Regions from separate parts of the Acinetobacter sp. B-6 genome, predicted to be linked through region 1. Evidence: riboswitches for the same ligand, from Rfam matches in the RefSeq annotation. Region 1 holds a riboswitch; the other holds the start of a gene.

Region 1 (4,436 bases):
ATATTCAGCCACAACATATTCAAGCCTTACAAAATACGCGTCATCAAGATATAGGTGAAACGTTCACCCGTTTATATACGCACAACATGGATGTGGATAGCATCAATTTTCAGCATTTAAATGCAATTGAGGGTGATGATCATCAATTTGTTGCAGTGACAGATGGGAACGAAAAGCTGATAGAAACATTAAAATCCTCAGTTCGTGCGCCTGAAGAACTGACATTAAAAAAACATGCCAAAGTGATGTTTGTTAAAAATAATTTTGACATGGGATATATCAACGGCAGTTTAGGTGAAGTGATTGGTTTTGAAGAAGATGATGAAATGGGGATGTTGCCCAAGGTGAAAATGACCGATGGAACAACTTTATTGGTCGCTCCTGAAACTTGGTCAGTGGACAATGAAGGCGGTAAAACGATTGCCAGTTTACAACAAGTTCCATTGCGTTTGGCGTGGGCAATTACTATTCATAAATCACAAGGCATGACCTTAGAAGCTGCTGAAATTAATTTGAGTCATACTTTTGAAAAAGGGCAAGGTTATGTTGCTTTGTCACGGTTAAAATCAATTGAGGGGCTTAGATTGCTTGGCTTCAACGATCAAGCATTAGAACTTGATAGTTTGGCAATCAAAGCAGATCGTCGTTTTCAAGAGCTTTCCAGTGAAGCTGAACAGCACTATGCGGAGGTTGACTTAACACCCCAACATAATGCTTTTATTCGCCATTGTGGTGGGACATTGAACGCCACTGAAATAGAACGCAATGAAAAAAAATTGGCGCGTAATAACGGTAAAGCCAACTATGCTTCAGCCACATTGGACGAAACGCGTGAGTTGTTTGAAAGTGGCTACGAAATTCAAGATATTGCCATTGAGCGAGGTTTAACCCCAGCAACAATCATCAATCATTTGGCGAGACTGCATAAGGAACAAGGGCTTGATATTTCTGTTGCTAATCCGGGTGAAGAGGTGGTCGAGAAAATACGGACAATTTATAAAAAATTAATGAAACGGCAAGATCCAAGTCATTTTAATGATGATGGTGCGATAAAATTACGCCCAATCGTAGAGTTGACCAGCCCTAAAATGGGATATGACCAAGTGCGTTTAGCCCTACTGTTTGTCGAATAAAAATCCTTCTAATGGTGGAAGTATGAATAAGGTTGAGAAAAATTACTCTATTGGTATATTGCAATATTCCCAGAATATAAGCATATGAAGAACTATAATTTCAGCTTTCAGTTGTGATGATTTTATCATGCACGAACATCAATAGATTGAAGTGTTTCTTTTGAACAATTTGATGATTATGAAAATTTAGAATTGATCATCACTCTAGCGTTGCATCTCAGATGCTATAAGTTGTACAGATCGAGTAAAAACGTACTATTGCAGGCTCGCAATGCTAGATCAAATGTGAAATTTTGATATCGCAAAATTATGTTTGAAAATTGCTCAAGTATTCTTTATGATAACTCAACTTCATTGGGGAGTAGCCGCTTTTTACCTCGGGTAAAAAGGTGATGGTCAACATAATTGCTCAAATGGGCATGGTCATCATAGCAAAGAACCAAAAGATCTTTTTGATCATAATTTCTTTTTGTTGGCAAGACCTTTGATTTGTTACTCTGCTTTGGCTAGCTAGAGTTATAAATCATTGGTAATTATTGCTAGCCAGAGAAAAGTATTATGATGTCTGCTTTCCTTATCTCTCTTGCTGTTGTTGCCTTATCTGAAATCGGTGACAAAACTCAACTTTTAGCTCTGCTTCTGTCTGCACGATTTCGAAAACCCATTCCCATTCTATTGGCGATTTTTTTAGCCACACTTGTCAATCATGGTGTTTCAGCCATATTGGGTCAGTGGATCACCACGGTATTGAGTCCAACTGTACTGTTATGGATTGTTTCATTAGGATTTATTGGGATGGCGATATGGATGCTTATTCCTGATGAATTAGGGGATGAATCCGAAAGTATCAATAAATGGCAAAAATATGGTGTATTTGGTGCAACATTTGTGCTGTTCTTTTTGGCAGAAATTGGGGATAAAACCCAAATTGCAACAGTTGCTTTAGCTGCTCGTTTTGACAGTATCGGCTGGGTGACAGTTGGAACCACTTTGGGAATCATGTTGGTGAATGCACCAGCAGTATTTATCGGCAACAAACTTGCAGAAAAACTTCCAATTTCATTGATTCATAAAATTGGTGCACTGGTATTCTTAACGATTGGTGTTGCTGCTCTCGTTCAACATTACTTTTTCAAAGTTTAAAGCGTTTAAGTGCTATGCGCCGATTTAATCAACTGCCGATAGATATACAACGATGGTTTTTTGCATTTTATTTGCTTTTGCCTGTCTTGATTGTCTTTTTCACATTGGGCTTTGCTGGAAGCTGGGCAGATAGTTTACGTTTGGCATTTTTAGCAATGCCAGGTGTTTGGTTATGCTTCCAAGCGAGTAGCAAGTCAAAACTGGTTTGGAAAATATCCGCGATACTTTGGTGGTTTATTTTTTTCTTGCATACTACCTTACTTTCACTGAGCTGGTGGTTATTTAACAGTGATGCAGAAGGCTATTTAATTGTTGAGTCGATTGCAAATACCACATTCAATGAAAGTTTAGAGTTCATGCAACAACATGCAGGATTGTTTGGGCTTTTGCTGTTGTGTTTTTTAACCACATTGGGATTATATTTTTTAGTCTTATTTAAATATTTTGATCAGCCACATCTTCATATTTATCCAATGCGTGTCGTCGGGCGCTCAATCCTCGGGTTTTTGATATTACTGTGTGTGGTCAGTTATGTGCTAAAACCTTCTTTTGCTTTGCATCCACTTGCTTATTGGTTTGGATATTATGGCAAAATTAAAGATTTTCAGTCACGTGTTTCACAACACCATCATATACATCAAACTTGGACGTTCAATGCAAAAAAAAGATTGGATAGACGTAAACCGTTTGCTGAACAGCAAACCCATACAGTGGTTTTAACAGACAGTATTACCAGTTTTAATTTTGGCTTATGTGGTTATCCTCGAAATACAACACCTGAGTTAAGCAAACGTAGTGGGCAGTTCAAAGTATTTTGTCGAGGTTATTCGCCTGCATCTTCTACCATTCAATCGCTACGTTATTTATTTAATGATGGCACACGCAATGCGATGGATGACCAAGCACCAGAAAATATTATGGGCTATGCAAAAGCTGCAGGATTCAAGGTGTATTGGATCAGTAATCAAGATGATGTTTATATCTCATCATTATTTGCAAACTATGCCGACGCAGTGGTTTTTATCAATAAACAGTCCGGTCGGAGCAGTCGTTCATTGGATGAAAATATTCTTCCAGCTTATAAAGCTGCGTTAGATGATCCAACGCCTCGTAAGCTCATTATTCTACATCTGATTGGTTCACACCCAAATTATAAGTTACGTTATCCTGAACAGTTTTCTAAATTTAATGATGCGACAAATGATGAGGTTGAAAGGACGCTAGAGCAAAATAAAATCAATCATTTTATTCAGTTAAAACGTAATGAATACGATAATAGTATCCTTTATCAAGATTGGATTGTTTCTAAACTGTTTGATTTGCTTTTGTCCAAAAGGGCTGATTTTAGATCTTTTACTTTTTTGTCTGATCATGGAAATCAAGTGGGTCATAAACTCAATTATGCAGGTCATAGTTCGGATACAGAAGCAGGTTATCGTGTACCAATCCTGATTTGGTATGATCAAATGCCGAAAAAGGGAATAAGTAGCCAAAGACCTATCGATGCCAGTGATTTAGACCGTTATGTTTTACATTTAATGGGACTTCATGATCGATTGGAAACTCAAGAAAAATTATGTTGGTTAGATGAGAAATGTCATTTTATTCCGAAGTTATTATGGCGCTAAATTTATTTTTTCGTTCAGTATACCTGCCTTGGTTATGAGGTCGTGTATACGTCGTGGTAGTGATATAAAAATTAATGGATATGATGCAACGATCAGAAAGTTACATTCAACAAGATTTTGGGAGTGGAGAATTCTAAGCAAAAATTTGATAACCAATGCTTTGATAATAGTACTATATCTAAATTTTTGCTTATTTTTTAATGAAGTATATACAACTAAAGTTATAAATTTGCGTTAATTTTACAGTTTCTAGAGTAGGGATGTTATACTCAATACTAATCTATAATATTTTCATATGGTTAACACGATGCCACAAATGTTTATTGATTATTCAGACAATATTCAGAATTTAGATCAAAAGAAATTGATGTTGGGTTTAAATCATGCTTTGTTTGATACGGGCTTAGTCAGCGATGCACATGATATTAAGTCGCGTATTCAATCAGTTTCAGATTATCTGATCGGTTTTGGAGACAATCAACAAGCATTCATCTTTGTTCGTTTACAAGGTTTAAGCGGACGCAGTGAAGAA
Region 2 (4,436 bases), on a different contig from region 1:
TTGAGTAATCGCAATCAAGTCACGAATCGTCGTTTCAGGAGTCACGGTGATAGGATCTTTCACCATGCCTGCTTCAAATTTTTTCACACGGCGAACTTCTGCAGCTTGCGCAGAAATATCCATGTTTTTATGTAAAATACCGATACCACCATTTTGCGCCATTGCAATCGCCATACGTGACTCAGTCACTGTATCCATTGCTGCTGAAACCATAGGTATGTTCAGTTGAATGCCGCGTGTGAGGCGTGTCTTTAGAGAGACATCTTTTGGGAGAATAGTAGAATAGGCAGGGAGTAATAAGACATCATCGAAGGTTAACGCTTCTTGAACGATGGTCAACATAACAGTCTCGCTGGTAATTTCCGTGAGCTATTATATACAAATTTCCGTTCAATTTTCATTTTTTATTGTGCGGATTTATCTTATTCTCGATCACCCTTTATTTTTCAGTATCTTATTGAAATAAAAATGGGCTTTGAATATAAAATTATAGTGGATTTAACACTACAGCAAACTGTCAGCTGACAGTCTCTGCTTTTTAAACAACTCTAGGCTACTGTCAAAAAACGACTCAATATATGATTAGAGCTTGTATCTCTTGTAAAAAAATCTTCTCGTATCCTAAACTTCTGCATTGCAGCATTAGCACACCTGATCAAAATCTTCATCATTACTGGGTGTCATGACATCAATATCAATCAAAGGAATTAAATTATGTGCCTGCCTTGCTTTGGCACATTGTGCATCCCCAGCCTGCACCTCTTTACAAGATGAACTGCGTTGTTCATACATGGTACAACTGACCTGCTGTCCAACAACACCATCCAATGCAATACAACGGGGTTGTTTTTGATTGGTCCCTTGCATACATGAATATACTGCAGTTAACGGTTCTACATAATCTGAAGGCATTGCTTCTCCCTCCGCCCAATAAAATGAGACTCGGAAAAAGGCGCAACACGCCCCACAGTTTAAGCACGCATCCTGTGCTGAGATTTGTGACAACATTTTTTTAAGATTCTCGTTATCAGTTTAAGATTTTGGCAAGAAAATCCTAAAAAAAGTCGTATCCAAACACAATAGATTTTTTGAGTTTTTTTATTGAGGACAGGTAAACACGGTCTCATCCATCAAATCAACACCACACTGTAAATTTTCAATCCAATCTAAAAATTGATTGATCATTTCCTTTCCAATAAAAGGTTTGCCATGCTGAGGTACGATCATCTCAATATCCATCTGACGCACCATTTTCACCCATAAGCGAATGATTCTATTGGTACACATATACCGTTGATGAAAACCACGCATACTTGGAATATGACTATTAAAATCATCTATCGGTGTAGATGCATCATCAACAATAGATGCCCCCATATCCCCAGTAAATAAAATTTTAGAGATGGGGTCGTAAAACTGAAAATTCCCTACTGAATGTAAGAAATGTGCAGGAACGACAATAATTCGAGTTTCACCCAAAGGAATTGAACCCCCTTGATCAGGTAACTCAATCAAACGCTCTAGCCAACCGCCTTTCATACGGTCACTCATAAAAGCGGAATTTAAGTGAGGTAAAAAGCGCGCCCACAACTTAGAAGCGACCACTTTAGCATCGGTATACACTAACCAACGTGGCATTGAGGTAATAATGTCAGGGTCTTGATGAGATGCCATCACATAGTCTAGGTTTTGCAAACGTGTGTATTTATTTAATTCCATAGTTAAAGGCACATAAGTTAAATCACCACCTGGATCCAAAACTGCTGCACGTTCATTATTGAGAATCAAAAATTGATTGGCTTGTACACCTTCGCCTTTCACCAAACTGGTAAAACTAATACATTTATGTGTGCCATTATCAAACAAAACTTGCGATGTGGTGCGATCTAAAGCCATACCCAGAACCCCAAAACCTTTTTTAAAATAAATCTTTATTTATCCCATACAACATATAAGGTTTTCTTCAAAGTTACAATAAATATACAACCTAAGTTTTATGATTATTTGTGTGATTATTCTCAAAATAATAAAAAACCCAACACTAGGTTGAGTTTTTTATCTTGAAAAGGTGCTGATCCAATCACAGCTTAAAGCTGCATCGACAAAACAGCCTTAAAAAAAGTAATGTTGTACCAATGCGGCAACACCAATGATAAAGAATATCGCTGCACCAATTTTATGAATTAAAGAAATTGGTAATTTATCTGCCAACTTATTACCAATAAATACAGCAGGTGCATTGACCAACATAATGCCCAGTGTAGTCCCTAGAGTGACCCATCCGATACTGTCAAAACGTGCAGCAAGTGCTACGGTCGCAATTTGAGTTTTATCACCGATTTCAGCCAGGAAGAACAACACAAATGTTGCACCAAAGACCCCATATTTCTGCCATTTATTGATGCTTTCAGATTCATCATCCAGTTCGTCTGGAATCAGCATCCAACCCGCCATGGCGATAAAGCCCAGTGAAACAATCCATAACAGAACAGTTGGACTGAGTACCGTGGTAATCCATTGCCCCAGCACAGCTGAAACGCCATGATTGACCAATGTCGCAATCAGAATCGCGAATAAAATCGGAATAGGTTTACGGAAACGTGCAGCAAGAAGTAATGCGAGTAGTTGCGTTTTATCGCCCATTTCGGATAAAGCAACAACCACCAAAGAGATGAGGAAGGCATTTAACATGTCAAAGTCTCTGGCTAGCAATATTTACCGATGACTTACCCCTCCTGCTAGCCAATATGAATAGTCACCTATCCAACGCGGAGTGATAAATCAAAGGTCTTGCCAACAAAAGATAGCTGAGTACATGCCTTCAGCTAAATTGGTTCTTTGCTATGATGACCATACTCTGTTGAGTAATTATGTTGATCATCACCCATTTATTATCGTATTGATAACAAACAGCGGCTACTCCCCAATGAAGTACAACTATTCTACAATGCTTTTCAGTTTATTTTCAATTTTTACTATTCAATATCTTAAACACCAATCAAAGCAAAAGATTTGATCGGCTTAAATATAAAAAACCCCGCATAAAGCGAGGTTTCCTCATCTTTTTTAAAACTTAAAGCAAAATGTTACGAATGTCCGATAACAACTTGGTCAATTTATTGGTAAATCGAGCCGCATCCGCACCATTAATCACACGATGGTCATAAGACAATGACAGTGGCAACATCAATTTCGGATCAAAACCTGAACCATTCCAAACTGGCTGCATGGTGGCAGGTGAAATTCCCAAGATTGCAACTTGTGGCCAGTTGACCAAAGGTGTAAATGCTGTACCACCAATTGAACCTAAGCTGGTAATTGTAAAGTTGGCACCTTGCAAATCTTTCGGAGAAAGTTTCTTATCACGTGCTTTTTTACTCAATTCACCCAATTCAATCGCAATTTGCTTAATTGATTTTTGGTCAGGATTGCGCAATACAGGAACAGTTAATCCATCTGGTGTCGCCACTGCGATTCCCATATGAATTTCCTTACGTAACACCACTGACTTTTGATCGTCAGCAAGATGACCTGCAAAATAAGGTTCTTCTTTCAACAAGAACGCTACAGCTTTCGCAATAAAAGCAAGAATGGTTAAGCTTATACCGTCTTGCTTAAACTTACCTTTGAGTTCACCACGCCAAGCTTCAAGCTCAGTAATATCCGCCAAATCAAATTGTGTCACTTGCGGAATAAAATTGTTCAATGACAACTGCGGTACAGACACTTGCTGTAAACGTGTCATTGGCGCAATTTCACTACCACCAAATGCGCTGAAGTCTGGTAAAGCCGGTAAACCTGAAGCAACCTGAGCAACTGTAGTTTGTGGCGCTGCTTGTGGTGCAGTCAGTTTCGCTTTAACAAAAGCAAAAACATCGTCTTTCATCACACGTGCATGTGGACCAGAAGCTTGAACTTGAGAAAGTATAACGCCCAATTCACGTGCAAGTTTACGCACAGCTGGACCCGCATAGACTTTGGCATTTTCAGCTTGCTGTGCTTTTGATAATTTCTCACCCGAGTCTACAGCAGTAATCGTCTCAACTTTTGCAGATGCAGTAGTCGATGCTTGAGCTGCGACTGGTGCTATTTCTTGCGATGATTGAGTCGCAGGCTTCGCTTGAGAAGCTGATGCTGCTTGACCTTCAGCTTCAATCGTCACCAAAGCGGTACCTTGAGCCACAGACTGATTCAATTCAACATGAATAGCGCTGACCACACCTGCAACTGTGCTTGGCACTTCTACAGATGCTTTATCAGATTCCGCAACACAAAGACTTTGATCTTTTTCAACACGGTCACCCACATTGACCAAGATTTCAGAAATAGTCGCTTTGTCCACGCCCAAATCTGGCACAGTGACCTCAACTTTACCTGATTGAGTCACAGCGGACTGTTCTTGTGCAGCAGCTTGAGGTACTGGCGTTGGTTGCTGT

Evidence for each region. Region 1 has a riboswitch for manganese ahead of AC1Z3T_RS04095 (TMEM165/GDT1 family protein). Riboswitches for the same ligand answer to the same signal wherever they lie in the genome.
Region 2: it holds a riboswitch for manganese, as region 1 does, so the genes downstream of both, AC1Z3T_RS14340 (TMEM165/GDT1 family protein) here and AC1Z3T_RS04095 (TMEM165/GDT1 family protein) in region 1, are expected to answer to the same signal.

What each region holds. Positions count from the first base shown of each region.
Region 1 covers NZ_JBXPBY010000002.1:292,979-297,414, reverse strand. The annotation lists gene AC1Z3T_RS04100 (AAA family ATPase) at 1-1,133, shown strand, start outside; yybP-ykoY riboswitch at 1,478-1,623, shown strand; gene AC1Z3T_RS04095 (TMEM165/GDT1 family protein) at 1,695-2,276, shown strand; gene AC1Z3T_RS04090 (phosphoethanolamine transferase) at 2,291-3,904, shown strand; gene AC1Z3T_RS04085 (5-carboxymethyl-2-hydroxymuconate Delta-isomerase) at 4,212-4,436, shown strand, end outside.
Region 2 covers NZ_JBXPBY010000011.1:70,760-75,195, forward strand. The annotation lists gene guaB (IMP dehydrogenase) at 1-342, opposite strand, end outside; gene AC1Z3T_RS14330 (YkgJ family cysteine cluster protein) at 643-1,008, opposite strand; gene AC1Z3T_RS14335 (oxygen-binding di-iron domain-containing protein) at 1,099-1,896, opposite strand; gene AC1Z3T_RS14340 (TMEM165/GDT1 family protein) at 2,113-2,691, opposite strand; yybP-ykoY riboswitch at 2,780-2,937, opposite strand; gene AC1Z3T_RS14345 (2-oxo acid dehydrogenase subunit E2) at 3,074-4,436, opposite strand, start outside.